DNA from 4 places in the Streptomyces sp. NPDC017936 genome. Region 1 is predicted to be linked to each of the others. Evidence: riboswitches for the same ligand, from Rfam matches in the RefSeq annotation. Region 1 holds a riboswitch; each other region holds the start of a gene.
The links. A riboswitch is a leader RNA that binds a small molecule or an ion and turns the genes downstream of it on or off. The one in region 1 is predicted to bind cyclic di-AMP.

Region 1 (7,495 bases):
GCCGGATGCCGCGCTCGCGCGCGACGGCCGCGATGTGCTCCAGGAGCGCGGAGGCCACGCCCCTGCCCTGGTGGGCGTCCTGCACGAGGAAGGCGACCTCGGCCTCGTCGGCGGGCGCCGAGGCGGGCAGGCCGCCGGCGCCGATGCGGTCGTAGCGCACGGTGGCGATGAACTCGCCGCCGACCGTGGCCGCGAGTCCCACCCGGTCCACGAAGTCGTGGTGCGTGAAGCGGTGGACGTCCTTGGCGGACAGGCGCGGGTAGGGCGCGAAGAAGCGGTAGTACTTCGACTCGTCCGAGACCTGCTCGTAGAAGCTGACCAGGCGCTCGGCGTCGCCGACGGTGATGGGCCGGATGCGCGCGGTGCCGCCGTCGCGCAGCACCACGTCGGCTTCCCAGTGGGCGGGGTACTCGTGCCGGTCCGGGGCGCTCTGCATGGGGCCCAGAGTACGGCTCGCGCACGACAACGGCGCGAGGCAGTCTGTGGAGGACGGGAGGCCGGGCCGGGGCCCGGGCGGCCGGACGGGAACGGGACGCGGGACAGGGACACAGCACCGTTCCCGGCACGCTCCACGTGTGGAACACTGGTCTAGACAACCCTGAGCACTGAAGGGCAGCAACACATGGCTGAGCGCCGCGTCAACGTCGGCTGGGCCGAGGGCCTCCATGCCCGCCCCGCCTCCATCTTCGTACGGGCCACCACGGCCGCGGGCGTCCCGGTGACGATCGCCAAGGCGGGCGGCACCCCCGTCAACGCGGCCTCCATGCTGGCCGTCCTCGGTCTGGGCGCCCAGGGCGGCGAGGAGATCGTCCTCGCCTCCGACGCCGAGGGCGCGGACGTCGCGCTCGACCGGCTGGCCAAGCTGGTCTCCGAGGGGCTCGAGGAGCTTCCCGAGACCGTCTGAGCCCCGCGGCGCACAGGGAGCCGCGTCGCCCTTCCCGGGCGGCGCGGCTCCGCCGTTTCGGCACGGTCGCGCTCCGGCGCCTTCACGCGGCCTCGCGAAGAAAATCAGCCCGAGCACGCCGAAAAGGAAAGCACGCGCACACGAAGAGCGCGCCACCAGGAATTCACGGCGCACCACGAAAAGGGCAGCGGAAATCCACGTCCGCCGAATAACCCCTCTTTGTATACGGCCCTCGTGTTAATGGCGTGGGCCCGACATGTTGACGACGTGTTGCGAAGTCCTCACACGGTCCGGGCGGTCGCCGCCCGGGAAGCGCGGCCGGTGCGCGGCGGACGAGCGCTCGGTGTGCAGCGCGGTGATCGCCCGCGCGCGCTCGCCGTCGCCGCGCGCGACGGCGTCCACGATCGCGCCGTGCTCGGCCCAGGAGTCCACCGGGTCGGCCGGCGCGTCCACCGCGTACATCCAGGCGATCTTGTGGCGCAGCTGGGTGAGGGTCGAGGTCAGGGCGTGGCTGCCGGAGGCCTGCGCGAGCGTCTCGTGGAACCAGCCGCCCAGGGAGCGCAGGTCGTCGCTGTTGCCCCTCCTGGCGCGCTCCTGACCCAGCCGGACGAGACCGCGCAGCACCTTCAGGTGCGCCTCGGTGCGCCGCTGGGCGGCCCGGGCGGCTCCGAGCGGCTCCAGGAGCAGGCGCATCTCCAGCAGGTCCGCCGCCTCCTGCTCGGTCGGTTCGGCGACGCACGCGCCCGCGTGCCGCCGCGTCACGACGAAGCCCTCCGCCTCCAGGGTGCGCAGGGCCTCCCGGACGGGGACGCGCGAGACGCCGTAGCGGCGCGCGAGGACTTCCTCGGTGAGGCGGCCGCCACGCTCGTGGACACCCGCGACGATGTCGTCCCGGATGGCCGTGCACACCGAGTGCGCCGGAATACGCATGACCGACCTCCGCCTTAATCCCCGTGAAACGCCGACGAGCGACGCGTGGTCAAAGACTCTATTGCAGCGGGCCGGAATTTCCGACGGCGGGCCGGAATCCAGGGATATTTTTTGGACAGCGGAGCGCAGGAAACGACGAAAGCCCCGGCCGGGAAGGCCGGGGCCGGGACGATCCGTCGCGGTGCGTCGTCAGACGTCCACGCCGTGCTTGCGGAGGTAGGCGACCGGGTCGATGTCCGAGCCGTACTCCGCACTCGTGCGGGCCTCGAAGTGCAGATGCGGGCCGGTGACGTTGCCGGTCGCGCCGGAGAGACCGATCCGCGTGCCCGGGGCGACCTCCTGCCCCACCGAGACGCTGATCGACGACAGGTGACCGTACTGGGTGTACGTCCCGTCGTGCATCCGGATCACGACCTGGTTGCCGTACGCGCCGCCCCAGCCGGCCTCGACGACGGTGCCGAGCCCGACCGCGTGCACGGGCGTGCCGCTCGAGGCGTGGAAGTCGATGCCGGTGTGGCTGCCGGAGGACCACAGCGAGCCACCGGACCGGTAGCTCGTGGAGACGTAGGAGCCGGTGATCGGCGACACGAAGGTGTTGAGGCGCTCGCGCTCGGCCGCGCGGGCGGCGCGGGCCCTGGCCTCGCGCTCCTTCTCGACCTTCGCGGCGGCCAGGGCGGCCGCCTCCTTGCGCGCGGCCTCCTCCCGGGCGGCCTGCTTCTGCGCGGCGACCTGGTCGTCGATCTGCTCGGCCACGGAGTCGCCGATGGTGACGACGGGGATCAGGCCGGTCTGCTCGGAGGAGGTCTCGGCGGCGAGAGCCGGGGTGGAGGCGACGGTTCCGATGACGCCGGTGGTGGTGAGCGCCGCGATGCCCGCCGCGCGGGCGGTGGTGCGCTTCGTCCGGCCGGGACGACGGTGCTTCCCGGTGGCGCAGGTGAACGCCATGAAGTTGAGCGGTCCTTTCCTTCCCTCTCGCCTACCGGGTTAGCTGACGGGTTCGGAGCAGGAAGGTCTCCTACGGGCCCCCTCGCGGCACGCGCGGGCGTCCGATTCACCCCAGGGACTGCACAGGTGTGGGTCCCCGGCTCCCCTGGCTCGCGCCGTACGGGGACTCGGCGATGACTGTCCGGTGCCGCGGGTGCGGCGCACTGCCCGACGAACAGCCCGGACGAAACTAGACGCGCCCGCCGTCCGCGCCCAAACGCAACGGGGGTTTTGTAGCGCATGCCACAGGGCAGACAGGCAGCCTCTCGCTCAATTCGGACATCGAAGGGGCCCTGACGACCCGTCGGTCACCAGGGCCCCTCACGCGCGCGTGCCGCGGTGGCCGGGCGTGCGGCCGCGGTCCCTACTCCGCGGGAACGACCTTCACCTCGCCGATGCCCAGGGCCTCGACCGGCTCCTTGATCCGGGCGGCGTCACCGACGAGGACGGTCACCAGACGGTCCACCGGGAAGGCGCTCACGACGGCCGCGGTGGCCTCCACGGTGCCGGTCGCGGCGAGCTGCTGGTACAGCGCCGCCTGGTAGTCGTCGGGCAGGTGCTGCTCGACCTGGTCGGCCAGGGTGCCGGCGACGGCCGCGGCGGTCTCGTACTTCAGCGGCGCCACACCGACCAGGTTCTGCACGGCGACGTCGCGCTCGGCGTCGGTGAGTCCCCCCGCGGCGAGGGTGCGCAGCACCTTCCAGAGGTCCTCCAGCGCGGGACCGGTGTTCGGGGTGTCCACGGAGCCGCTGATGGCGAGCATCGCGGCGCCCGTGCCGTCCGGCGCGGAGCGCAGGACCTGCCCGAAGGCGCGCACGCCGTAGGTGTAGCCCTTCTCCTCGCGCAGGACGCGGTCCAGGCGGGAGGTGAGGGTGCCGCCGAGGCAGTACGTGCCGAGCACCTGGGCGGGCCACACGCGCGCGTGCCGGTCGGGGCCGACGCGGCCGATCAGCAGCTGCGTCTGGACGGCGCCGGGGCGGTCCACGATGACGACCCGGCCGGTGTCGTCGGCGGTCACCGGCGGCACGGGCCGCGGCTGGGCCGGGGAACCCGTCCAGGCGCCCAGGGTGTCGCCGAGGAGCGCGTCCAGGTCGACGCCCGTCAGGTCGCCGACGACCACGGCGGTGGCCGTGGCGGGACGGACGTGCTTCTCGTAGAAGGCGCGGACCGCCGCGGAGTCGATGTTCTCGACCGTCTCCGCGGTGCCCTGGCGCGGACGCGACATGCGCGCGTCGGCCGGGAACAGCTCCTTGGACAGCTCCTTGGCGGCGCGCCGGGACGGGTTGGCCAGCTCGTGCGGGATCTCGTCGAGGCGGTTGCGCACCAGGCGCTCGACCTCGCTGTCGGCGAACGCGGGCGCCCTGAGGGCGTCGGCGATCAGGCCGAGGGCCTTGGCCAGGCGGGAGGCGGGGACCTCCAGGCTGAGGCGGACGCCGGGGTGGTCGGCGTGCGCGTCGAGGGTGGCGCCGCAGCGCTCCAGCTCCGCGGCGAACTCCTCCGCGGAGTGCTTGTCGGTGCCCTCGGAGAAGGCCCGCGCCATGATCGTGGCGACGCCGTCGAGTCCGGCCGGCTCGGCGTCCAGGGGCGCGTCGAGGATGACCTCGACGGCGACGACCTGCTGGCCGGGCCGGTGGCAGTGCAGCACGGTCAGGCCGTTGTCGAGCGTTCCGCGCGCGGGGGCCGGGAACGCCCACGGCCTGGCCTCGCCCGCCTGCGGCTGGGGGTGGAAGTCCATCGTGGCGAGCTCGGTCACTTGGCCGCCTCCTCGTTCTCGTCCTCGTCGGCGGTGCTGTCGGTCGGCTCGGTGGGTTCGTAGACCAGTACGGCGCGGTTGTCGGGGCGCAGGCGGGCCTTGGCCACCTCCCGCACCTCCTCCGCCGTGACGTCCAGCACGCGCTGCACGGCGGTCAGGGCGAGCTGCGGGTCGCCGAACAGGACGGCGTACCGGCACAGTTCGTCGGCGCGGCCGGCCACCGTGCCGAGGCGGTCCAGCCACTCGCGCTCCAGCTGGGCCTGGGCGCGCTCCATCTCCTCGGCCGTGGGGCCCTCCTCGGCGAACCGGGCGAGCTCCTCGTCGATGGCGGTCTCGATGACCGGCACCTCGACGTCGCCGGAGGTCTTCACGTCCAGCCAGCCCAGGGACGGCGCCCCGGCGAGCCGCAGCAGGCCGAAGCCGGCCGCCACCGCCGTGCGGTCGCGGCGGACGAGACGGTTGTAGAGGCGGGAGGACTCGCCGCCGCCGAGGACGGTGAGGGCCAGGTCGACCGCGTCGCACGCGCGCGTGCCGTCCTGCGGCAGGCGGTAGGCGGCCATCAGGGCGCGGGCCGGGACCTCCTCCTCGACGACCTCGCGCAGCTGCTCGCCGATGGTGTCCGGCAGCGTGCCGTCACGCGGGGCGGGCTTGCCGTCGTGGGCGGGGATCGAACCGAAGTACTTCTCGATCCAGGCGAGCGTCTGCTCGGGGTCGATGTCGCCGACGACCGACAGGACGGCGTTGTTGGGCGCGTAGTAGGTGCGGAAGAACGCGCGCGCGTCCTCCAGGGTCGCCGCGTCCAGGTCGGCCATCGAGCCGATCGGGGTGTGGTGGTAGGGGTGGCCCTCCGGGTAGGCGAGGGCGGTCAGCTTCTCGAAGGCCGTGCCGTACGGGACGTTGTCGTAGCGCTGGCGGCGCTCGTTCTTGACGACGTCGCGCTGGTTCTCCATGGACTCGTCGTCCAGGGCGGCCAGCAGGGAGCCCATGCGGTCGGCCTCCAGCCAGAGGGCGAGCTCCAGCTGGTGGGCGGGCATGGTCTCGAAGTAGTTGGTGCGCTCGAAGCTGGTCGTGCCGTTCAGCGAGCCGCCCGCGCCCTGGACGAGCTCGAAGTGGCCGTTGCCCTTGACCTGCGCGGAGCCCTGGAACATCAAGTGCTCGAAAAGGTGAGCCAGACCGGTACGCCCCTTGACTTCGTGGCGCGAACCGACGTCGTACCAGAGGCACACCGCCGCGACGGGGGTCAGGTGGTCCTCGGAGAGCACCACGCGCAGGCCGTTGGCCAGGCGGTGCTCGGTCGCTGTCAGGCCCCCGGTGCCTGCCTGGTCTGTGGCCGTGTGACCCATGGGCATGTACGTCCCTTCCGATCGCGGACGCGGTCGTCGAAACCGCGCTTTTCCTGCCGGTCCTGCCACTGTATGCAAGCGTGCGGAGCGTCGGCGAAGTTCCCGGACGACATACGCCGAGAGCGAGATCGCGTAGCCTGCGGACAGCCGTGGAGGAGACGCCCTCCGGCCGGGGCCGGACGCCGACGCCCGGGTACCGGCACGCGCTGTCAGTGCCACGGTCCACAATGGTCCGCATCAGATCACGTCACACGCTTCGCCAAGAGTGAGCCGAAGGGTCGCGAGCGCCCCGCAGGCGAGCGACCAGAAAACAGGAGGAGCCGGCAGCGATGGCCCGCCGCAGCACGAAGACCCCGCCGCCCGACGACGCGTACGAGGAGAAGATCCTCGACATCGACGTCGTCGACGAGATGCAGGGCTCCTTCCTCGAGTACGCGTACTCGGTCATCTACTCCCGCGCCCTGCCGGACGCCCGCGACGGCCTCAAGCCGGTGCACCGTCGCATCGTCTACCAGATGAACGAGATGGGCCTGCGCCCCGACCGCGGCTACGTCAAGTGCGCCCGCGTCGTCGGCGAGGTCATGGGCAAGCTGCACCCGCACGGCGACGCGTCGATCTACGACGCCCTGGTCCGCATGGCCCAGCCGTTCTCCATGCGCGTGCCCCTGGTCGACGGCCACGGGAACTTCGGCTCGCTGGGCAACGACGACCCGCCGGCCGCCATGCGGTACACCGAGTGCCGCCAGGCCGCGGCGACGAGCCTGATGACGGAGTCGATCGACGAGGACACGGTCGACTTCGCGCCCAACTACGACGGCCAGGAGCAGGAACCGGTGGCGCTGCCCGCCGCCTTCCCGAACCTCCTGGTCAACGGCTCCTCCGGCATCGCGGTCGGCATGGCCACCAACATGCCGCCGCACAACCTGGGCGAGGTCGTCGCGGCCGCCCGCCACCTGATCCGCTACCCGAACGCGGATCTGGACGCCCTGATGAGGCACGTCCCGGGCCCCGACCTGCCCACCGGCGGCCGGATCGTCGGCCTCTCCGGGATCAGGGACGCCTACGCGACGGGCCGCGGCACCTTCAAGATCCGCGCCACCGTGTCCGTGGACACCGTGACGGCCCGCCGCAAGGGCCTGATCGTCACCGAGCTGCCGTTCACCGTCGGTCCCGAGAAGGTCATCGCCAAGATCAAGGACCTGGTCGGCTCGAAGAAGATCCAGGGCATCGCCGACGTCAAGGACCTCACCGACCGTGAGCACGGCCTGCGCCTGGTCATCGAGATCAAGAACGGCTTCGTGCCGGAGGCGGTCCTGGAGCAGCTCTACAAGCTGACCCCGATGGAGGAGTCCTTCGGCATCAACAACGTCGCGCTGGTCGACGGCCAGCCGCTCACCCTGGGCCTGAAGGAGCTCCTCGAGGTCTACCTCGACCACCGCTTCGAGGTCGTCCGGCGGCGCAGCGAGTTCCGCCGGGGCAAGCGGCGCGACCGGCTGCACCTGGTGGAGGGCCTGCTCACGGCCCTCGTCGACATCGACGAGGTCATCCGTCTGATCCGCTCCAGCGAGAACAGCGCGCAGG
Region 2 (7,495 bases), on a different contig from region 1:
CGGCGGCCGTCGCCTTCTCCTGGGCGCCGTTGTACTTCTCGGTGGCGGCCTCCGCCTCCTGGTACAGCTTGTCCACCTTGGCCTTCACCTGCGCCGGTGTGGGGTCGGGCGCGGCGTGGCCGGTTCCGTCGAAGCCCGCCGCGCCCGCCGCTCCGGCGAGGGCGATCGTGGCCGCCGTGCGGACGGTACGGCCGCCCAGCGAGCGCTGTCGGGGCTTGCGGTGCGCTGCCACGTGGACTGCACGTCCTTTCGTACGACCGCCTCGTCGGTACGGCCGTCGGAGGGCCGGGCCCGGGTGGGCCCGTGCCCGCCGGGGGAGCGGACGGACGTACGGCCGCGGGGCGCGGCTGACGCGTCCGGCGGCGGCCCGCACACGGGAGCGGGACGCCGCCGGACTTCTCGGCGGTGGTGGCCGACTGCCGCCCCTGGTCCGGGCGGCGGTGGGGAGCCGGTCACCTGGGGGAGGACGCTAGGCCCGTCGGTGTCGGGTCGGTAACGGAATGTGCGGAAGTGACCCGAGGGGGTTGCCGGGTGACCGGTTGTGTCCGGCGATCCGGTCCGCAGGCGTCGGCTTCGGACGGCGCGTTGACCGATGCGGTGGATTCGGGTCACATCCGGACGCCCGGGTGCTATGGGTCGCATATATGCACTGCCCCGAGGGGTGCACGCGCGCGCCGAGCCCCCTCCTGCCGCGATGCCCGCCGTACGCCCGTGCCCTCGATGCCCTCGGTGCCGTCACGGGGGTGGGCCGGTGTCGGGCGGGACCGGCCCGGCTGGCTAGCATCCGGCCTCATGGACGTACTCATCCATCTTTTCGTCGGCCTGCACATCATCGGCATCGCCGCGCTGCTGGGCGGCTTCCTCACGCAGATGAAGGCGATGGGCCGGGGCACGGCCCGCTTCGTCCCGGCGATGCTGCACGGCGCCCTGACCATGCTGGTCACCGGCGTGATCCTGGTGGGCCTCAACCAGGCGGACGACCAGCAGGTCGACAACATCAAGATCGGCGTGAAGCTGGCCCTGCTGATCGTGATCCTCGGACTCGTCTACGTGAAGCGGGACGACGAGAAGGTGGAGAAGCCCCTCTTCGGCCTGGTCGGCCTGTTGACCGTGGCCAACGTTTTCATCGCGGTGCTCTGGACCTGACGGACGCGCGAGCGGCCAGGAGCGCCCCCGCGGCGACGGCCAGCCAGGCGGCCACCGCGATCCACAGCAGCACCTCCCCGGGGCGGCTCAACCACGGGACGTCCACGGCGGTGGCGACGGACAGCATCGCCACCGCCGTCATGCCCATCGGGAACACGGTCGACCAGCGGCGCGCGTCATAGCGCGGCCGCGGCCACCGCGCCTCGGCGAACAGCAGGACGACGTAGCAGGTCAGGTCGAGGATCATCAGGCCGACGGTCATCGTGCGCAGCGCGTCGGTGTCGTCGTCGTTCCACAGGTACAGGCCGCCGCCCTCGGCCCCCAGGAGCATCGCGCCCGCCACGGCCGAGATGGCGAGCGCACCGCCCGCCACCCAGTGGTCCCCGGCGCCCCGGGCCACCTGCCGCGGGTCGAAACGGGCCAGCGCGACGACGTAGAGCACCAGGCCGAGCCAGAACAGCGCGAGTGCGGTGTGCGCGAGCCAGGCCGCCGCCTCGGCGCGGGCGAGGACGGCGCACAGCACGGAGAGTCCCTGGGTGGCCACACAGCACAGGAACACCGACCCGGGCATGCGCCGCTCCCAGTGCCGCAGCACGCTCGCCGTCGGCACCGGCCACAGCACGGCGGCCAGCGCCAGCAGCGCCTCGGCGAGCGGGTGCCGGCCGAGCGCGGAGACCCGCGTGCCGAGCACGGTGGTCGCCGCGACGGCCGTGAGCCCCACCGGCGTGGCCGCCTCGCCCCGCCATCGCGCGGGCTCCCACAGCAGGCGCAGGACGAAGCCCGCCGCCGGCGCCACCCAGGCGGCGGCCGTCAGCGCGAGGGCGATCCCGGAGAGCACCTCGTACCCCGTCAGGTGCAGGCCGAGAGACAGGACGCCGGTCGCCATCGCAGCGGCCCCGGCCGCCGGCGGACGCCGCGCCCACCGGGCGCGAAGGGAGGAAGAGCGGGGCATGCGGCCGATGCTAAGGAGCGCCGGGCGGCTCGCGCGGGGGCACGCGCGCGGGGACGAGGAAATACGCGCGGGCGCAGGACACGGAGCGGGGACGCGCGGCTGTGGCGCGAGCCCCCGTCTCCGCCTCCTCCGTGCCCCGGCCCTCGCCCGGGCGGGAAGGCCCGGCCGCGAAACGTGCCTCCACGCGCGCGTGCCCCGTGACGACCGGGGCCCCGCTCGGGCGGTCCCCGGCCCGCCGGGCGGCCGCTCAGGCCGGCCGCACCACGCTGTGGATCGACGACTCGCCGTCGTAGTACACCGACTCCTCGCGGACGTACGCCCCCGGCTTCGGGGCGTGGATCATCATGCCGTTGCCGATGTAGACGCCCACGTGGGTGACGTCGTCGTAGAAGAAGATCAGGTCGCCCGGCAGGGCGTCGGCGAGGGAGACGGTGGTGCCCGCGTCGACCTGGTCGTACGTGGTGCGCGGAAGGGTGACGCCGGCGGCCTTCCAGGCGGCCTGGGTGAGACCGGAGCAGTCGTACGACTCGGGGCCCGTGGCGCCCCAGACGTAGGGCTTGCCGATCTGGGCGCGCGCGAAGGCGAGCGCCTTCTCGGCCTTGGTGGCGTACGAGGCGTCGGAGGACGAGGGCGACGAGGGCGACGACGAGGACGTGTCCGTGCCCGGCGAACCGCCCGTGGCCGACGAGCCGTCGCTCCCCTGCTGGGCGGCCGCCGCCTCGGCTGCCTGCTGCTGTGCCAGTTCCGCCGCCTTGCGGGCGGCCTCCTGCTGCTTCCGCTTCTCGATCGCGGCGAGCCGCGCCTTCTCCTCCGCCGTCAGCTGGGACAGCAGCGCGCGTGCGGTGCTGAGCTTCTTCTGGACGGTGGCCTTGGCGGTCCTGAGGTCGTTCTGCGAGTCGGTGAGCGTCTCGAGGCTCTGCGAGGCCTCCTGACGCTTCTTCATGGTCTGCGACTGCTGGGTGACGTAGTCGTCGACCGCGCTCTTCTGGCGTTCGGTCAGCCGGCCCATCAGCTGCGTCTGGTCGAAGTAGTCCTGCGGGGTGTCCGCGAGCAGGAAGGTCGCTGTCTCGGGGGCGGAGGCGCCGGTGCGGTACTGCGCGGCGGCGAAGGAACCCAGCTGCTCCCGTGCTTCGTTGAGCTCCTGGGCGCGCTGGGCCACGTCGTCGAGGAGGGAGTCGACGCGCTTGCGCTGCTTGGTCGTCTTCTCCTTGGCGGCGTTGTACTTCTCGGTCGCCGACTCCGCCTGGCGGTAGAGGTCGTCGACCTTCTTCTCGACCTCCTCCAGGCTGGGCTTGTCGTCGGTCGAGGGCGCGGCGTTGGCCGTCTGGGAGAGCAGGGCCACCGAGGTGAGGGCGGCGGTGGCGAGGGCGGGTCTGCGTATGCCTGCCACGCGCGTGCCCGCGGGGCGCGGCTTGCGGTGCTGCGACGCCAAGGGAGGCGACTCCTTCCATCGTCCGCCTACCGGGTTAGCTGTCGGGTTCGGGCGGGTGGTTCGGAAGGGTTGCCCTACGGCCTCTCCCCGGGAGGGGAGTCGGGCCGATTCACCCCGGGTTCTCGGTGGGTCCCCGGCTCCGGCTGCCGCGAGGGGGCGCGCCGGACTCGGCGGAGGCCGCGCGGCCCGGCGAGGTTCGCCGGTGGGGGTCGTACGGCCTGCCCGGCACGGTAGCCAACTCGTGTGGTCCCTGTGAAGGTTGATGGGTGATATGCCCGATACATTTTCGTGACCTTCGGTCAGGGGTTCGCGCCCGCTCAACGCTCTGTGGCGTTGGGCGGGGATATGTCCGTATGTGTTCCCGGGTGGTGACGCCCGCCGCTTCGGGCCCGGGCCCCCTTTCGGCTGTGGTCGGCGCCCGCGCGTGCCGGACCTTCGGTCACGCATCGTGACGGCTCGTACCGGGGGCGGGAAACCGCCCGGGGCGCCCGGAGGGCCCCGGAGCCTCCGGAGGACCCCGAAGGCTCCTGGAGGGCCGCAGAGGCCGCACAGGCTCCGGGAGAGGCCCCGAGGGCGCCTCCGGGCCCCGGAGGCGCCCTCGGGGGCCTCTCCGGCCGTCCGCCCGCTCCCGGACCGCTTCCGGAGACCGGGATGTTTTCGGGACCGCCGCGGGTTGTCGGTGGGGCACCCTAGACTCGGAGAGCGATGAGCAGCCTCTTTGACGACAGCTTCCTGGCGGACCTCCAGGCCCCTCGCGGCCACGAGGAGGAACCGCCGCCGCCCGACGACGATCACGCTCCGGAGCCGCTTCCGGACGATCTGTTCGGCGGGAAGTTCGACGTGCCGCCGGACAGGGACGCGTACTACCGCGACGGCGCCCCGCGCCCGGTGATCGACGCGGCCGCGCTCCTGGAAGGGCTCAACGACAACCAGCGCGCCGCCGTCGTCCACTCCGGCACCCCGCTGCTCATCGTCGCCGGCGCCGGCTCCGGCAAGACGCGCGTGCTCACCCACCGCATCGCCCACCTGCTCGCCGAGCGCCACGTCCACCCGGGCCAGATCCTCGCGATCACCTTCACCAACAAGGCCGCGGGCGAGATGAAGGAGCGCGTCGAGCAGCTCGTCGGCCCGCGGGCGAACGCGATGTGGGTGATGACCTTCCACAGCGCGTGCGTGCGGATCCTGCGCCGCGAGTCCAAGAGGCTCGGCTTCACCTCGTCCTTCTCGATCTACGACGCCGCCGACTCCAAGCGCCTGATGGCCCTGGTCTGCCGCGACCTGGACCTCGACCCGAAGCGCTTCCCGCCGAAGTCCTTCAGCGCCAAGATCAGCAACCTGAAGAACGAGCTGATCGACGAGGAGGACTTCGCCGCCCGGGCCGCCGACGGCTTCGAGAAGACCCTCGCCCAGGCCTACGCGATGTACCAGTCCCGGCTGCGCGAGGCGAACGCGCTGGACTTCGACGACCTGATCATGACGACGGTCAACCTGCTCCGGGCGTTCCCCGACGTCGCCGAGCACTACCGCCGCCGCTTCCGGCACGTCCTGGTCGACGAGTACCAGGACACCAACCACGCCCAGTACGCCCTCGTCCGCGAGCTCGTCGGCACCTTCGAGCGTCCCGCCGACGCACCGCCCGGCGCCGACGACGTCCCGCCGGCCGAGCTCTGCGTCGTGGGTGACGCCGACCAGTCGATCTACGCCTTCCGCGGCGCGACCATCCGCAACATCCTCCAGTTCGAGGAGGACTACCCGGACGCGACGACGATCCTGCTGGAGCAGAACTACCGCTCGACGCAGACGATCCTCTCCGCGGCCAACGCGGTCATCGAGCGCAACGAGTCCCGCCGTCCCAAGAACCTGTGGACCAACGCGGGCGCGGGCGCCCGCATCACCGGCTACGTCGCCGACACCGAGCACGACGAGGCCCAGTTCGTCGCCGACGAGATAGACCGCCTCACCGACGCGGGCGAGGCCAAGGCCGGCGACGTCGCCGTCTTCTACCGGACCAACGCCCAGTCCCGTGTCTTCGAAGAGGTCTTCATCCGCGTCGGCCTGCCCTACAAGGTCGTCGGCGGCGTCCGCTTCTACGAGCGCAAGGAGGTCCGGGACGTCCTGGCCTACCTGCGGGTCCTGGCCAACCCGGAGGACTCGGTCCCGCTGCGCCGCATCCTCAACGTCCCCAAGCGCGGCATCGGCGAGCGCGCCGAGGCGATGATCGACGCCCTGTCCCAGCGGGAGAAGATCAGCTTCCCGCAGGCGCTCAAGCGCGTCGACGAGGCGTACGGCATGGCGGCGCGCTCCACGAACGCCGTGAAGCGGTTCAACGCGCTGATGGAGGAACTGCGCACGATCGTCGAGTCGGGCGCGGGACCGGCCACGGTCCTGGAAGCGGTGCTCGAGCGCACCGGCTACCTCGCCGAGTTGCAGGCCTCCACCGACCCGCAGGACGAGACCCGGATCGAGAACCTCCAGGAACTCGCCGCCGTCGCCCTGGAGTTCGAGCAGGAGCGCGGTGAGGGCGAGTCGGTCGGGCTGGCCGAATTCCTCGAGCAGGTGGCCCTGGTCGCCGACTCCGACCAGATCCCCGACGAGGACGAGGACGGATCCGGCGTCATCACCCTGATGACCCTGCACACCGCCAAGGGCCTCGAGTTCCCCGTCGTGTTCCTGACCGGCATGGAGGACGGCGTCTTCCCGCACATGCGCGCCCTCGGCCAGACCAAGGAGCTGGAGGAGGAACGCCGCCTGGCCTACGTCGGCATCACGCGCGCGCGGGAGCGGCTGTACCTGACGCGGTCCGCGATGCGCAGCGCGTGGGGGCAGCCGTCGTACAACCCGCCCTCCCGGTTCCTGGAGGAGATCCCGGCGACGCATGTGGACTGGAAGCGGACGGGGGCGACCGCGCCCGTCTCCTCGGGTCCGGTCTCGGGGGTGGCGGCGTCGCTGTCCTCGTCCCGCTCCCGGTCCTCGGCCGCCGGCGCCTCCGGCTTCGCGACGCGCCGGGGCGGCGCGGCCGAGAAGCCGGCCGTCTCGCTGGCCGTCGGCGACCGCGTCACGCACGACCAGTTCGGGCTGGGCACGGTCGTGGCGGTGAAGGGCACCGGCGCCAACGCCGAGGCGACGATCGACTTCGGCGACACCAAGCCCAAGCGGCTGCTGCTGCGGTACGCGCCGGTGGAGAAGCTCTAGCCCCGCGTTCCCGGCCGGTCACGCGCCGGGCCCCCGCCCGAACGGCGGGGGCCCGGCGCGTGGATCAGGACGCGGAAAGGGGGTACACGGAATCCGGTGGATCAGGTCGGGTCGATGCCGTGGCTGCGCAGCCAGGACAGCGGGTCGATCGACGAGCCCCCGCCCGGACGGACCTCGAAGTGCAGGTGCGGGCCGGTCGAGTTGCCGGAGTTCCCGGAGTACGCGATCGGGTCGCCGGCCTTCACCGTCGTCCCCGAGGAGACCCGGTAGCTGGAGAGGTGGCAGTACCAGGTCTCCGTGCCGTCCTTCGCCGTCACGATCATCATGTTGCCGTAGGCGCTGTTCCACTGGGTGCGGACGGTGCCGTCGGTGGCGGCCATGACCGTGGCGCCGTAGGAGACCGGGAAGTCGATGCCGGTGTGCTGGGACATCCAGTTGATGCCGGACTGGCCGTAGTAGGCGCTGAGTCCGTGCTGGGCGACCGGGAGGGCGTACTTGGGGCGCAGCCGCTCCTTGCGGGCCGCCTCCGCCGCCGCCTTCTTCTTCTCGGCTTCCTGCTGCGCCTTGAGGTCGATGCGTTCCTGCGTCCGGCTGGCGCGGTCGGCGAAGTCGTCGGCCTCGGCGGTGAGGGTCTGCAGCTGGGCGTCCAGCTTGTTGTTGGCGGCCGAGGGCTTCACCGCCTGCGCGTCCGAGGCGGTCGCCGTCGTGTCCTTGTCGTCGCCGCCGGCCAGGGGTCCGACGGAGGCGGCGGCGATGCCGGCGACGCCCATCAC
Region 3 (7,495 bases), on a different contig from region 1:
CCCGTGACGCGGTCCTCGGAGACGACGACATCGCCGACGCCCTGCTCCTTCAGCACCCGGGCCGCGTCCGCCGGGTCCGGGGTGGTCACGGCGAGCCGGCCGCGCGCCCGGGCCGCCAGGTCGGCCACCGGCCCCTGGGTGAGCAGGCGGCCGCGGGCCATCACGGCCGCGTGGGTGCAGACCTGCTCGATCTCGTCGAGGAGGTGCGAGGAGAGGAACACGGTGGTGCCGTCGGCGGCGAGCTCGCGGACGAGGACGCGGATCTCGCGCATGCCCTGCGGGTCGAGGCCGTTGGTCGGCTCGTCGAGGACGAGCAGGCGGCGGGGCTGGAGCAGGGCCGCCGCCAGCCCCAGCCGCTGCTTCATGCCGAGCGAGTAGGCCTTCGCCTTCTTGCCCGCGGCGGCCGTCAGCCCCACCCGCTCCAGCGCCGCCGCGACGCGGGTCCGCCGGGTGCGCGGGTCGGCGGCCGGGTCGGCGGCGTCGTAGCGCAGGAGGTTGTCGCGGCCGGAGAGGAAGCCGTAGAGGGCGGGGCCCTCGATGAGGGCCCCGACGTGCGGCAGGACGGCGCGGGAGGCGTGCGGCATGGGCCGTCCGAGCACCCGCGCCGTGCCGGAGGTGGGCTCGATGAGGCCCATCAGCATGCGGATCGTGGTGGTCTTGCCGGAGCCGTTCGGACCGAGGAAGCCGAAGACGCTGCCCGCCGGGACGGCCAGGTCGAGGCCGTCGACGGCGAGTTGTCCGCCGCGGTAGCGCTTGGTGAGGGCGCGGGTGCGGATGACGGCTCCGGCCGTGTCGTCCGCACCCGGTGCCGCCCCGGCCGCCTCCGCCGCGTCGTCGTCCATCGGCTCCCCCGATCGTCGGTTCACGTCAGGGTACTTACTGCCCCGAGTCGGCCGCCTTCACGAGGGCGTCCTTGGTGACGGCGCCGACGTAGACCTTGCCGTCGTCGGTGACCAGGGCGTTGACCAGGCGGGTGGAGAAGACGGTGCCGGAGCCGAACCTGCCGGTGACCTTGTCGCCGAAGGAGTCCAGGAAGCCGCCGAGGCCGCCCGCGTCGGGGAGGTCGCCGGAGGAGGGGACGCCCTCGCCGCCGGTGTCGAAGGCGGCGACGGAGGTCCAGCCCTCGCCGATGGTCTTCAGGGCCCAGTCCCGGTCGAAGTCCTCGTAGGGCGACGCGCCCGGGTCCTCGGGCGCCTCGGCCGTGTCGCCCTCGGTCACCTTCGCGCCCTTGGGGGGCGTGAAGTCGAAGGTGGAGGCGGCCGGCCCGGCGAAGCTGACCTGGGTGAAGCCCGCGTCCACGACGGCGGCGCCGCCGCTCGACGGGGTCAGCGTGAACTTCAGCGGCAGCCCGGTCCTCGCGTCCACGGCCACACTGATCGCGCCGACGGTCGAACCGGACTGCTTGGGCTCGACCAGCAGCTTGTAGGCGTCGCGGCCGGCGACCCGGACGGTCCCGTCGACGGTGACGGAAGTGGTGTCGTCCACCGCCTTCAGGGCTTCCTCGGTGAGCTCCTGGGGCGTGGTGGGGACGGGGGTCGCGTCGTCCTTCGCGCCCTGCTCCGCCGTGGAGTGGTAGACCTCGTTGGAGGCGCTGTCGTACCCCCACACGTCCTTGCCGTTGTGGATGAGGCTGTACTCGGCGGCGTTCTCCATCAGGGAGACCTTCTGCCGGTCCGGGCCGTCGGCGGCGACGCGCAGGGTGTGCGTGCCGGAGGCGAGTTCGGTCAGCTTGGCGGACGGGTCGGCGGACGAGCCGCCCGCCTCCCCGGCGGCCCCGGAGAGCAGCCCGCTCTCCAGCCCGCCCAGGTCGGGCAGGCCGAGATCGGTGGTGATCTTCACGGTGCCGGAGAGCCGCTGCACGTCCGATGCGGCGATCTTCTCGATCAGCTGCTGCGCGCTGATCTTCGGCAGGTCCGGGTCGCCCGAGTCGGCCAGCGCCGGGACCAGCCCGATCGTCGCCGCCGCGACACCCGCCACGGTGACCGGAACCACGTACCGCGCCACCTTGCGCCGCCCGCCCCTCGGGCCGTCGGCCTCCCCCGCGTGCGTGCTGTCGTCGGATGCGTACGGTGCCATGTGTGCCTTACCTCCGTCGTCGGCGGCGGCCGGTCATGTCGTGAACGTCCCCTCAAGCCGCCATTCTCACCCGAATCGGTGAGGAGTGGTGTTTTCCGTTGTCCCCATCTGACCAAATCAGCCACCCCCATGCGTCAACCCGAGGACTCAACTCCGCGTACGCCTGCGGTATGACACGACGTCGGACGGACGGGGCCGTCCCGTAGGGGGCCGGGGACGAGCGGAGCGAGCACGGAGGGACCGGCGAGGGCTCGGGCGTCCGTCAGGGTGAAGGGGGCGCAGTCCCGTCAGGGGCGCAGGGGACGAGGTCCCCACGGGGTCCGGGGCGGAGCCCCGAGGCCTTTCGAGGGCCGCTCCTCGAGAAGCCGAGACGGGCGGGTGGGCGAACCCCTCACCCCGCCCGGTGCACCACCGCATCGCACAGTTCCATCAACGCCGACTTCGCCCCGCACTCCCGCAGCGGCGCCAACGCGGCCCGCGCCTCCTTCGCGTACCGCACGGTGTCCGCTCGGGCCTGTTCCAGCGCCGGGTGGGCCCGCAGCGCGGCCAGCGCCTCCGCGTGCCGCGCGTCGTCGCTCAGGTCGGAGTCCAGCAGCTCGCACAGCGCGAGGTCCTCGGGCAGGGACAGCCGGGCCGCCCGCTCCCGCAACCGCAGCACCGGCAGCGTGGGGATGCCCTCCCGCAGGTCCGTCCCCGGCGTCTTGCCCGACTCGTGCGAGTCCGACGCGATGTCCAGCACGTCGTCGGCGAGCTGGAAGGCGACCCCCAGCCGCTCCCCGTACTGGGTCAGCACGTCCACGACCTTGTCGTCGGCGCCCGACATCATCGCCCCGAAGCGGCACGACACCGCCACCAGCGACCCGGTCTTCCCGCCCAGCACGTCGAGGTAGTGCTCGACCGGGTCCCGTCCGTCCTGCGGCCCCGCGGTCTCCAGGATCTGGCCGGTGACCAGCCGCTCGAACGCCTCCGCCTGCACCCGGACCGCCTCGGGCCCGAGGTCGGCGACGATGTGCGAGGCGCGGGCGAACAGGAAGTCCCCCGTCAGGACGGCCACCGAGTTGCCCCACCGGGTGTTCGCGCTCGGCACGCCCCGCCGGACGGCCGCCTCGTCCATCACGTCGTCGTGGTACAGCGTGGCCAGGTGGGTGAGCTCCACCACCACCGCCGACGGCACGATTCCGGGCGCGTACGCATCACCGAACTGCGCCGCGAGCATCACGAGCAGCGGCCGGAACCGCTTCCCGCCCGCCCGCACCAGGTGCTGGGCGGCCTCCGTGATGAACGGGACCTCACTCTTGGTGGCCTCGAGCAAGCCTTCCTCGACAGCCGCCAATCCGGCCTGGACATCGGCTTCCAGAGCCTGGTCCCGCACGCTCAGCCCGAACGGCCCGACGACGGTCACGAGGGGTCTCCTGTCTGCTGGTGTCCACTGCCGCTTACACGGTTTGTCGATAGGTCGCTGCCACCACTCGGCTCAGCGTATCCGGTCACGTTTCGATCACCGATAAGCCCCCACGCCCTCGGCCCCCACATCGCCCGACCGGGAGGCGCGGGAGACACCGGTGCAGCCCGGGCGGTTCCGGATCACGGCCGGCATGTTTCTGACCGGCCGGTACCGGCGGACACGTATCGACTGACCGGGAAGCGGCGATTCATGTCCCGCGCAGCGGCGGACGCCGCCTCCGGCGCCCGGCTCCCTCCCCGAAACGACCACGCCCTCACCGGCCGCCCCAGGGGCCCCTCCGCCCCCCGCGACCCGGCGGTCCGGCGGTCCGGGAGCGCTCCCCGGCCCTCGGCGGGCAGGCCGGCCCGGACCGGCCCCTCACACGCGCGTGCCCCGGCGGACCGGAGCCCACCGGGGCCGCACCGGGCGCGCACCCGCCCACCGGGCGAGGCGCCCCCTCGCCCCGGGGCCGCGCCGGCCGATCGGCCCGCGGGAGCGGCGCGTTCCCCTTCGCCTCCGTACTGCGCCCCATTGGAAGGGACTTGAGGTTTATTGTCCGATTCACCCCTCTTGTCATCGCCCGTGAGTTGGCTCACTTCGCGACACGAGGGCGCCCGGCCCCGGAATCCGTGATTCCGCTTTCCCCGCAAGCGACTTGATGCTTCCCGACGGCAAAGGATCAAGTACCCCATACCCCTCAGACCAAGGTCAATTGGGGCGATCAGTGAATCAGGCACTTGTTCCGGACATGTGCTCTCGCATACGTTCCCGCCCAGTCGGGCGGACGCCGAATCCTGCCGCCGCCCTTCGCCATCCATCGACGAACACTCGCGCACGGCAGGAGCGGGGGACCCAGGTAGGCCGCCGGGCCGTACGTCACGTACGTACCGGACCGGCTCGGGGTGAAGTCGCGTCGCCGTGCCCACGGCGGCCGGCCGGGCACCTTTCCGCCCGAACCCGACAGCTCACCTCGCAGGCGTCGGAGAGGAAGACCGCCATGTCCGCTGCCGCTCAGCCCCGCCGTGCCCGCATCCGCCTCGCCCGGACCGTCGCCGCCGTCTGCGCCGGCGCCGCCGTGTTCACCCTCCCGCTCGTCGGCGCCGGCAGCGCGTCCGCCGCCGGCACGGGGTCGGGCACCACGATCGCCGGGTACCCCGACAACCTCGACGGCTGGATCCGCGAGTCGCTCGCGATCATGGCCGAGCGCGGCATCCCGGGCACCTACAACGGCATCCACCGCAACATCATGCGTGAGTCCTCGGGCAACCCGAAGGCCATCAACCTCTGGGACTCCAACGCGGTCAAGGGCACCCCCTCCAAGGGCCTGCTCCAGGTCATCGACCCGACCTTCACCGCGTACCACGTGCCCGGCACCTCGTACGACCCGTACGACCCGGTCGCCAACATCACCGCGGCCTGCAACTACGCGGCCGCGCGCTACGGCTCCATCGACAACGTCTTCGGCGCCTACTGACCGGCACCCCTCCTAGGGGAAGAGCCGTTCGAGGACGACGGCCACGCCGTCGTCCTCGTTCGACGTCGTCACCTCGTCGGCGACCGCCTTGAGTTCCGGGTGGGCGTCGGCCATCGCGACACCGTGCGCCGCCCAGTCGAACATCGGGATGTCGTTGGGCATGTCGCCGAAGGCGAGCGTCTCCTGCGGCCGCAGCCCCAGGTGCTCGGCGGCCAGTGCCAGACCCGTCGCCTTGGTGATGCCGCACGGCTGCAGCTCCACCGTGCCCGGCCCCGACATGGTGACGGTCGCGAGCGAGCCGACCACCGAGCGGGCCGTCGCCGCCAACTCGTCGTCGGACAAGGCGGGATGACGCAGCAGCACCTTGCTGATCGGCGCGCACCACAGGTCGTCGCGCGAGCCGACGCGCAGGGCCGGCAGGGTCGGGTGCGGCATCCGGTAGCCCGGCTCGATGAGCGTCAGCCCGTCGACGCCGTCCTGGTCGACGGCCGCGTACACCTGACCGACCTCCGCCTCGATCTTGCCGAGCGCGGTCTCCGCCAGCTCCCGGTCCAGGGTGACCGACCACAGCAGACGGTCCGCGCCGGCGTCGTACAACTGCGCGCCCTGGCCGCACACCGCGAGCCCCCTGCTGTGCAGGTTCTCCAGCAGCGGCCGCACCCGGGGGGCCGGCCGTCCCGTCACCACGAGGTGGCGGGCGCCGGCGGCCGCCACCCGCGCCAGCGCGTCGAGCGACCGGTCGGAGAACGTGTCGTCGCCGCGCAGCAGCGTTCCGTCCAGGTCGGTGGCGACGAGGGAGTACGCGCAGCGCGCGGCATCTGCGAAGGGTGCGGCCATGATCAGAGAATACGGATTCCGTCCGCCCCCGACTCACCGTCCGTCCGGCCCCGGCCGGTGCCGGCGGAAGGGACGACGCGAGCGGGGAACCGGCGGGGTTGCGCACGGCTGAAACGGCTTTCCACCACAACGTCGGGTACAGACCGGTTAAAGGCCTCTGCACCGGTTGGCAACAACATGGTGTGCTACCTACCGCCCGAACTGCCTGGAGGGGTACCGTCCAAGGGTCCAGGGGGGACTTGATCGGGGGGTCAGGTTGAGCAGTGGACGTGTTCGCGTGCTGAGGCCGGAGGATCTCGGCGAGGGGGAACGGGAGCGGTGGCGGGCGCTGCGCGCGGCGTCGACGGTCCCGCGCAACCCTTTCATGGAACCGGAGTTCGCCGACGCGGTGGGCCGCGTACGGCCGCGCGCGCGGGTGGCGGTGGTGTACGAGGGGCGCGAGCCGGTCGGCTTCCTGCCCCACGAGCGGGGCCGGCTCGGCCAGGGCCAGGCCCTCGCGTACGGCGTCTCGGACGCCCAGGGAGCCGTTCTGGCACCGGGAATCGGGCTGGACGCGGACGAACTGATGCGGGCCTGTTCCCTGTCCAGCTTCGCCTTCGACAACCTGGAGGCGGAACAGGGCCTGTTCGTCTCGCGCGCGGCCGCCGAGTACGCGGCCTACGTCATCGACGTGGAGAAGGGCTACGAGACCTACGAGTCCGTCCTGCGCGCGCAGTCGCCGAAGTTCCTGAAGACGACGCTCGCCAAGGAACGCCGGCTCGGCCGACAGGTCGGCCCGTTGCGGTTCGTGTTCGACGAGCGGGATCCGGCCGCGCTGCGCACGCTCATGGCGTGGAAGTCCGCGCAGTACCGGCGGACCGGCCGCCGGGACCGGTTCGCCCAGGAGTGGATCACCCGGCTCGTCGACACGCTCGCCGGGACCCGCGCCCCGGAGTGCTCCGGCACGCTGTCCGTCCTCTACGCCGGTGAGCGGCCGATCGCCGCGCACTTCGGCCTGCGCTCGGCGACCGTGCTGGCCTGCTGGTTCCCGGCGTACGACCCGGAGTTCTCGAAGTACTCGCCGGGCCTGGTGCTGCATCTGCGGATGGCCGAGGCGTCGGCCGCCGAGGGCGTCGGGCTGCTCGACCTGGGGCGGGGCGCGGCCGAGTACAAGGACTCGCTGAGGACGGGCGAGCTGCCCGTCTACGAGGGGACGTGGACGCGTCCCGGCGTGGGAGCGGCGCTCGCCTGGCTCAGCCGCGAGCCCTCGCGCCGCGCGCACCACTTCGTGCGGCACCGGCCGCGGCTCGCGGCGACGGCCGCACGGATGCTGAGGAACGCGGGCCGGCTGCGCCGGGCGTGAGACGGACCGCGGCGGGCGGACCACGGCTCGTGGGGCGCGGCCCGTCCCACGGGCCGGGGTCGCGCACGCGGCTCGGGGGGCGCGGAAACACCCCGGGGCGCGGGAGCGGCTCCCCGGGGCGCGGTCGCGGCCCCGGCGGTCGTGGTCCTGGACCGGCGGTCGTGGGCGCGGCCCGAGCGATCGTGGTCGTGGCCCGGCGGTCGTGGGCGCGGCCCGAGCGGTCGTGGTCGTGGCCCGGCGGTCGTGGGCGCGGCCCGAGCGGTCGTGGTCGCGGCTCACTCGGGGAGGCTCGTGGTCGTGCCAGGGGAGGGGCTCATGAGAG
Region 4 (7,495 bases), on a different contig from region 1:
GCCCAGCGCGCGCAACTGCCCGGCCTTGTCGGGGTTGTTGGACAGCAGGTCCAGCGCGGTGATGTCCAGGGCGCGCAGCATCTGGGCGGCGGCCGTGTAGTCCCGGCCGTCCTCCGGCAGGCCGAGGGCGGCGTTCGCCTCGTAGGTGTCCAGGCCCCGGTCCTGGAGGGCGTACGCGTCGAGCTTGTTGTACAGACCGATGCCCCGGCCCTCCTGGCGCAGGTAGAGCAGGACGCCGCCGCGGTCGGCGATCCGCTCGACCGCCTCGCGCAGCTGGGGGCCGCAGTCGCAGCGGGCGGAGCCGAAGGCGTCGCCGGTCAGGCACTCGGAGTGCAGCCGGACGAGGGGGCGGGGGCCGGGGTCGCCGAGGACGACGGCCACGTGTTCCTGTCCGTCGGCCAGGCCGTGGAAGGTGACCAGTTCGGCGTCGGCGGTGTAGCCGTCGTGGAAGCGCAGCGGTACCCGGACGCGGGCACGCGGGGTGGCTGCGGGGATGTCGAGCATGCGGGTTCTCCGGGTCCGGCGGGCACGGTGCGCGGATCCGCCCCACTGTTTCAGATTTGAAGCAGATCCGACGATCGAGACCCTATCCCATGCTTTAAAGTTGAAGCAACGGTCGGTGACGGCGTTGTGACCCGGCTCATGAGCAGGGCCGGGACGACCTCCGGCGCCAGGGGAGGTCCTCCGGGCCGGACGCGCCGTCGTCGCCTTGGAGGCCCTGGGCGATCCTCGTGCAGATCTCCTCCAGCTGGCCCACCTGCTCCGGGGTGAGCCGGTCGAAGAGGGAGGCGCGGACCGTCTCGACGTGGCCCGGCGCGGTCCGCTCCAGGACCGACATGCCCCCGTCGGTCAGGACCGCGACGCTCCCGCGCTTGTCCCGGCGGCACTCCTCGCGCCGCACCAGCCCGTCCTTCTCGAGCCGGGCCACCGCGTACGTCAGCCGGCTGCGGGTGATCTTCAACGACTCCGCGAGATCGGTCATGCGCAGGCTCCGCCCGGGCGCCTCGGAGAGGTTGGCCAGAATGGAGTAGTACAGGTGCGGCATGCCGGCCTCCTGCTGGAGCTGCCGGTCGAGCGTGTCCTCCAGGAGGAGGGACGCGGCGACGTACGCGCGCCAGGCGCGCTGCTCCTCGGCGGTGAGCCAGCGGGTCGTCATGCCCCCAGTGTAGGTTTGCTTCAAACTTGAAACCAAGAGATGTCGGGGCGGGGGCGGGGCGAGGAGGCGGGGCGCACCCGCCGGCCGGCCGCCCGACCTCCCGCTCCCTCGCCCCATTCCCTTCCCCCTCGCCCCTCGCCCGGAGAGCCCGCGCCGATGCCGTACCCGTACGTCCTGCTGTCCGCCGCCGTCTCCCTCGACGGCTGTCTCGACGACACCGGCCCCGACCGCCTGCTGCTCTCCGGCCCCGCCGACTTCGACCGGGTCGACGAGGTGCGGGCCTCCGTGGACGCGATCCTGGTCGGCGCCGGCACCATCCGGGCCGACAACCCCCGCCTGCTGGTCAACGCGCCCGAACGCCGGGCCGCGCGCCGGGCGGCGGGCCGGCCGGAGTACCCGCTCAAGGTCACGGTCAGCGGCTCCGGCGAGCTGGACCCGGACGCGAACTTCTGGCACACGGGCGGCGAGAAGGTCGTGTACACGACCGACACGGGCGCCGAGCGGGCCCGGTCGCTCGGCCTCGCGGCCGACGTCGTCCCCCTCGGCGCCCGCCTCGACTGGCGGCGGCTCCTGGAGCACCTGCACGACGTCCGGGGCGTGCGGCGGCTCATGGTCGAGGGCGGCGGGACCGTCCACACCCAGCTCCTGCAGGAGGGCCTCGCCGACGAGCTCCAGCTCGTCCTGGCCCCCCTCTTCGTCGGCGACCCGGACGCGCCCCGGCTGTTCGGACCCGGCGGCTACCAGGCCGGACGGCTGCGGCTGGTCGAGACGCGGCCCATCGAGGACGTCGTGCTGATGCGCTACGAGCCCACCGCGCCCGGCGCCGGCCCGCTGCCCGTCGCCGCCGACCACCACTGGCTGGCCCTCGCCTGCGATCTGGCGGCCGCCTGCCCGCCGTCGCGGACCGCGTTCAGCGTGGGCGCGGTCGTGGTGGCCGCCGACGGGACGGAGCTGGCGCGCGGCCACTCCCGGGAGGCCGGCGACCCCGTGGTGCACGCCGAGGAGGCGGCCCTGGCGAAGATCGACCCGGCCGACCCCCGCCTGGCCACGGCCACCGTCTACACCAGCCTCGAACCCTGCACCCACCGCGCCTCCCGCCCGACGCCCTGCGCCCGTCTCGTCCTGGACGCGGGCGTGGGCAGGGTGGTGACGGCCTGGCGCGAACCGAACACCTTCGTGACCGGCGCCGACGGCTCCGGCCTGCTGGCGGCCGCGGGCGTGGACGTCGTCGTCCTCCCGGAGTACGAGGAGCGGGCCGAGGCCCCCAACCGGCATCTGCTGTAGCGCCGCCGGGCGGGCAGGCGCCTCGTGCAGCACCGCCGGGCGGGCAGGCGCCTCGTACAGCGCCGCCGGGCGGGGTGAGGCCTTGGGGGCGGCCGCCGTGCCGCCCGCCGAGGAGCCCTCCGGCGGTTCCCCGGGCGCCCCTGGAACAACCCTTGTGCTTCCCGTCCCGCGGATGGCGTACACTGGTGTCATACCGACGCGGGGTGGAGCAGCTCGGTAGCTCGCTGGGCTCATAACCCAGAGGTCGCAGGTTCAAATCCTGTCCCCGCTACTCAAGGCCGAGGGCCGGAACCCGATCAGGGTTCCGGCCCTCGGTGCGTTCGCCGCCGGCCCGCCTCCCGCCCGGATCTCACGGAAAGTGACCGGCCGAGCGCCCTGCGCATAACGACTGGGTCACCATCAAAACCGCCGTGACCCCTGAACCGCCCCCGACGTGGGGTCAACTCGCCCGTTTTTCGCCGCTGGTGGGACAAAAGTCCAGGCCAGGAATGTTGTTGATCAAGGGGAACAGCTTGGAAACCGGGCCTCGCGTCTATTAACGTTCGATAACGCAGCGCGGTCGTCCCAGCCGTCACAAGAGGCGGCTCCGTGCGCACGCGCCGAATCCCGTAAGGGAACCGGGGAACCACCACCTTGGGGTGAATCACGCGTAAGCCGCCGTGAGGCAACGGCCGGTATACGCGCGTAGGAGACCTTCCCGCTCCGAACCCGTCAGCTAACCCGGTAGGCGACGGAAGGAAAGGAGTACGCCCGCGTGGCGTCCAACCCGCCTGCCCCAGAAGCCCCGATCGCGCCCAGCCAGACCTTCGGCTACGGCGGCAACCGCACCGACGAGGGCCCCTGGGAGGAGTGGAACCCCACCGCGGAGTCCATTCGCCCGGTACGCGGCCGGCACCGCGTCGCCAAGCAGCGCGGCGGACTCGCCCGCAGCTCCACCGTCCTCGGCGTCGGCGTCATCGCCGCCGTCGGCGCGGGCGGCATGGCCAGCGCCAACACCGGCAAGCCGCCGGTCTCCATCTCCATGCCGGACCTCCCCTCCGTGGGTTCCCTGATCTCGGACGACGACACCTCCGAGGAGGCGGCGCCCGCCCTCAGCAGCTTCGGCGCCACGGTCGCCGCCGACGACAGCACCGCGAGCGCGGCCGACGCGGGCGAGGCGCTGCGCAGCCGGATCATGGCGCAGGCCGAGTCGCAGCAGACCCAGATCGAGACCAAGGCCCAGGCCGCGGCCGAGGCCGCCGTCGCCAAGGCGGAGGCCGACGCGGCCGCCAAGGCCCAGAAGGAGGCGGAGGCCCAGGCCGCCGCCGCCAAGAAGAAGGCCGCCGAGGAGGCCGCGAAGAAGGCCGAGGCCGAGCGCCTCGCCGAGCTCGCCAAGCAGTACACGCTGCCCACCTCCTCGTACACCATCACCTCGACGTTCGGTCAGGCCGGCGCCTACTGGTCCTCCGGGTACCACACCGGTCTGGACTTCGCCGCCCCCACCGGCACCCTGATCAAGGCCGTGCACAGCGGCACCATCACCTCGGCCGGCTGGGACGGGTCGTACGGGTACAAGACCGTGCTCACCCTCGACGACGGCACCGAGATCTGGTACGCCCACCAGTCCTCCATCAGCGTCAGCGTCGGCCAGAAGGTCGCCACCGGCGACGTCATCGGCCGGGTCGGCGCGACCGGCAACGTCACCGGCGCCCACCTCCACCTCGAGGTGCACCCGGGCGGCAGCGCCTCCGGCATCGACCCCGGTGCCTGGCTGCGCGACAAGGGGCTGAACCCCTGAGGTCCCGTACCTCCTGAGTCGTCCGGGGACCGGTGAGGTGGTTTCCCGGATCTTTGTGAACCTTTGGCCGGAGGCGCGGAATGCGCGCCTTCGGCCGAGGTGTTGAAGGGAGGCATGACTTCCCTGCGCAAGCTCGGCTCCTCCGACCTCGAGGTCTTCCCGCTCGCCCTCGGCGGCAACGTCTTCGGCTGGACCGCCGACGAGGCCGCCTCCTTCGCCGTCCTCGACGCCTACACGGCCGCCGGCGGCAACTTCGTCGACACCGCCGACTCCTACTCGGCGTGGATCGAGGGCAACAGCGGCGGTGAGTCCGAGACCCTGATCGGCAAGTGGGTCAAGGCCCGCGGCAACCGCGACGACATCGTGATCGCGACGAAGGTGAGCCAGCACCCCGACTACCAGGGGCTGACCGCCGCCACCATCAAGGCCGCCGCCGACGCCTCGCTGCGCCGTCTGGACACCGACCGCATCGACCTCTACTACACCCACTTCGACAAGCCCGAGGTGCCCGTCGAGGAGATCGTCGGCGCGCTCGACGAGCTGGTGAGGGCGGGCAAGGTGCGGCACATCGCCGCCTCCAACATCTCCCCCGAGCGCCTGCGGGCCTCCCTGGAGTTCTCCGACCGCGAGGGCCTCGCCCGGTACGTCGTCCTCCAGCCGCACTACAACCTCGTATCGCGCGACACCTACGAGGGCGGGCTCCAGGACCTCGTCGCCTCCTCCGGCCTCGCCGCCGTTCCGTACTACGCGCTGGCCTCCGGCTTCCTCACCGGCAAGTACCGGCCCGGCACGACCGTGGACAGCGCGCGGTCCCAGGGGGCCGCCAAGCACCTGGAGACCGAGCGGGGCCGGAAGGTCCTCGCCGCCCTGGACGACATCGCCCGCGCCCACGACAGCGAGATCGCCACCGTCGCCCTGGCGTGGCTCGCGGGCCGGCCGACCGTGGCGGCGCCGATCGCCTCCGCGCGGACGGTGGAGCAGCTGCCGGCGCTGCTGGCGGTGGCCGAACTGGAGCTGACGGAGGACGAGACCCGGCGGCTCACGGAGGCGTCCGCGTAACGGCACGCCGGCGGGCCGGGGACGAGGAGCGGCGGAGCCCGGAGACGCGCCGGGCGCCTCCGGGCCGTGACGCGCTGTCCGGGCCGTGACCCGGTGTCCGGCCGGGTGCCCCTACCCCTCGTGCTGCTGGGGCCGGGGGTACGGGGGGTGGGGGACGTACCCGGAGTACCCCGGCCGCGCGTGCAGCGGCTGCGGGGCCGGTGCCTGTAGCGGGTGCTGCGGGTGCCACGGGTACGGGCCCGGCCCGGCCGGGCGCCCGTACCCCTGCCCGTACCCGGGGGCCCCGTACACCGCCCACGGCGGCACGGCCACCGGAACCGGGGGAGCCGTCATGCGCGCCGCGTGGTCCAGTGCGGGGCGCGCGATGTCCTTGCGGCGCCACAGCTCGTTCAGCAACTCCCGTTCCCGCACGACGAAGTCGGCGCCGGCCCGGCCGAGGCGCCCCCGGTGCCGCAGGAACGCGAGGGACGTCGCGTACGCCTCGTACCGCGCCACCTCGCGCGCGGCCGGCTTGCCCAGGTGCCGGCGGGCGTGGTCGCGGGCCAGCCGCCGGGCCCGCATCGAACCGAGCGCGTACGGCTCCGCCGGGGAGATCCAGCCCGCGGCCGCGTAGGCGGGCAGTTCCTCGCGCACGGTGCCCAGCTCGCGCTGGCGCGTCCACACCACCAGCCAGGTCAGCACCGCGAACGCCGGCACCATGAACGCCCCGTACACCGCGAAGAACCCCCACTCGCCGAGCACCGACGAGCCGTTCCACAGGGCGTGCATGCCCATCGCGAGCAGCAGGCCGGACAGCGGCAGCAGCACCCGCCGGACGCGCTGACGCTCCCCGGAGAGCGCGGCGACGCCGAAGCCGATGCCGGTCAGGACGGTGAACAGGGGGTGCGCGAACGGGGACATGATGACGCGCACGAAGAAGGTGGCGGCGGTGACGGAGGCGATGCCGCCGTCCCCGGTGAGCTGGTCGGTGCCGAAGGCGTTGCCGAGGTAGAGGATGTTCTCGGTGAAGGCGAAGCCGGTGGCGGTGATCCCGGCGATCACGACTCCGTCGACCAGCCCGGTGAAGTCGCGCCTGCGGAAGAGGAAGACGAGGAGGACCGCGGCCGCCTTGGCGGACTCCTCGACGACCGGGGCGATGACCGTCGCACCGAGGGTGTCCGCACCGGACGGGTCGGCGGTCGCCGTGGCTATCCACCGGGTGGCGAAGCTGTTGGCGACGATCGCTATCAGCGCCGCCGCGCACGCGCCCCAGGCGAACGCGAAGACCAGGTTCCGCCAGGGGCCCGGCTCGACCCGGTCGAGCCAGCGGAAGGCGGCTATGAGGAGCGGGACGGGCAGCACGGCGAGTCCCAGGCCCACCAGGAACCCCTGGGTGCCGGTCTGCTCGCGGACGAGGGCGAGGATGACCAGTCCCGAGAGCGCGAGCAGGGTGATCAGGGCGCCGTAGCGGACCCCCGTGCGCTGCCACCAGTGCGCGTGCCGGAGGACACCGCCCTCGGGTGCGCCGCCCGGCTGGGGCGGGTTCGGCGGGTGCGGCGGGAACGGGGGACTGATGGCCACGGCATCGACCCTAACGAGGGAGAGGACGGTGGTGGACGGGCTCAGCGGGCGGGAGCGGTGGTGGTGGGGTCGCTTCGGTCAGCCGTGCTGTACGCGACGGAACAGCAGGTCGTTCACCACATGACCCTTGTCCAGGCCCTGACCCTCGAAACGGGTCAGCGGCCGGAAGTCGGGCCGGGGCGCGAAACCGCCGTCCGCCTGCGTGTTCTCGAAGGCGGGGTGTGCGGTGAGCACCTCCAGCATCTGTTCCGCGTACGGCTCCCAGTCGGTGGCGCAGTGCACCAGCGCGCCCGGCCTCAGCCGGGTCGCGGCCAGGGTGAGGAACTCCGGCTGGATGAGGCGCCGTTTGTGGTGGCGCTTCTTCGGCCAGGGGTCCGGGAAGTAGACGCGCAGACCGTCGAGGGAGTCCGGGGGGAGCATCTCGCGGAGCAGGATGATCGCGTCGCCGTTCGCCACCCGGACGTTGGAGAGGGCGTTGCGGTCGGCGAGGTTGAGCAGGTTCCCCTGGCCCGGGGTGTGGACGTCGACGGCGAGGATGCCGGTGTCCGGGTCGGCGGCGGCCATCTGCGCGGTCGCCTCACCCATGCCGAAGCCGATCTCCAGCACGACCGGGTGGTCGTTCCCGAACAGCTCGGTGAGATCGACGGGGTGTCCGTCGA

Region 2: it holds a riboswitch for cyclic di-AMP, as region 1 does, so the genes downstream of both, ACH4F6_RS33610 (NlpC/P60 family protein) here and ACH4F6_RS16370 (M23 family metallopeptidase) in region 1, are expected to answer to the same signal.
Region 3: it holds a riboswitch for cyclic di-AMP, as region 1 does, so the genes downstream of both, ACH4F6_RS23515 (transglycosylase SLT domain-containing protein) here and ACH4F6_RS16370 (M23 family metallopeptidase) in region 1, are expected to answer to the same signal.
Region 4: it holds a riboswitch for cyclic di-AMP, as region 1 does, so the genes downstream of both, ACH4F6_RS24285 (M23 family metallopeptidase) here and ACH4F6_RS16370 (M23 family metallopeptidase) in region 1, are expected to answer to the same signal.

Annotation. Positions count from the first base shown of each region.
Region 1 is NZ_JBIRHK010000007.1:112,131-119,625, reverse strand. It holds gene ACH4F6_RS16385 (GNAT family N-acetyltransferase) at 1-436, opposite strand, end outside; gene ACH4F6_RS16380 (HPr family phosphocarrier protein) at 623-904, shown strand; gene ACH4F6_RS16375 (GntR family transcriptional regulator) at 1,142-1,834, opposite strand; gene ACH4F6_RS16370 (M23 family metallopeptidase) at 2,024-2,779, opposite strand; cyclic di-AMP (ydaO/yuaA leader) riboswitch at 2,793-2,962, opposite strand; gene ACH4F6_RS16365 (M16 family metallopeptidase) at 3,183-4,571, opposite strand; gene ACH4F6_RS16360 (M16 family metallopeptidase) at 4,568-5,920, opposite strand; gene ACH4F6_RS16355 (DNA topoisomerase (ATP-hydrolyzing) subunit A) at 6,244-7,495, shown strand, end outside.
Region 2 is NZ_JBIRHK010000020.1:126,421-133,915, reverse strand. It holds gene ACH4F6_RS33625 (NlpC/P60 family protein) at 1-232, opposite strand, end outside; gene ACH4F6_RS33620 (hypothetical protein) at 793-1,146, shown strand; gene ACH4F6_RS33615 (tellurite resistance/C4-dicarboxylate transporter family protein) at 1,124-2,098, opposite strand; gene ACH4F6_RS33610 (NlpC/P60 family protein) at 2,346-3,530, opposite strand; cyclic di-AMP (ydaO/yuaA leader) riboswitch at 3,538-3,699, opposite strand; gene pcrA (DNA helicase PcrA) at 4,236-6,722, shown strand; gene ACH4F6_RS33600 (peptidoglycan DD-metalloendopeptidase family protein) at 6,824-7,495, opposite strand, start outside.
Region 3 is NZ_JBIRHK010000011.1:126,642-134,136, forward strand. It holds gene ACH4F6_RS23500 (ABC transporter ATP-binding protein) at 1-842, opposite strand, end outside; gene ACH4F6_RS23505 (outer membrane lipoprotein carrier protein LolA) at 877-2,076, opposite strand; gene ACH4F6_RS23510 (polyprenyl synthetase family protein) at 2,468-3,478, opposite strand; cyclic di-AMP (ydaO/yuaA leader) riboswitch at 4,329-4,512, shown strand; gene ACH4F6_RS23515 (transglycosylase SLT domain-containing protein) at 4,518-4,994, shown strand; gene ACH4F6_RS23520 (HAD family hydrolase) at 5,007-5,831, opposite strand; gene ACH4F6_RS23525 (GNAT family N-acetyltransferase) at 6,109-7,173, shown strand.
Region 4 is NZ_JBIRHK010000012.1:15,566-23,060, reverse strand. It holds gene ribA (GTP cyclohydrolase II) at 1-504, opposite strand, end outside; gene ACH4F6_RS24300 (MarR family winged helix-turn-helix transcriptional regulator) at 641-1,156, opposite strand; gene ACH4F6_RS24295 (dihydrofolate reductase family protein) at 1,313-2,440, shown strand; tRNA gene ACH4F6_RS24290 (tRNA-Met) at 2,638-2,711, shown strand; cyclic di-AMP (ydaO/yuaA leader) riboswitch at 3,028-3,187, shown strand; gene ACH4F6_RS24285 (M23 family metallopeptidase) at 3,195-4,217, shown strand; gene ACH4F6_RS24280 (aldo/keto reductase) at 4,332-5,276, shown strand; gene ACH4F6_RS24275 (PrsW family glutamic-type intramembrane protease) at 5,388-6,836, opposite strand; gene trmB (tRNA (guanosine(46)-N7)-methyltransferase TrmB) at 6,915-7,495, opposite strand, start outside.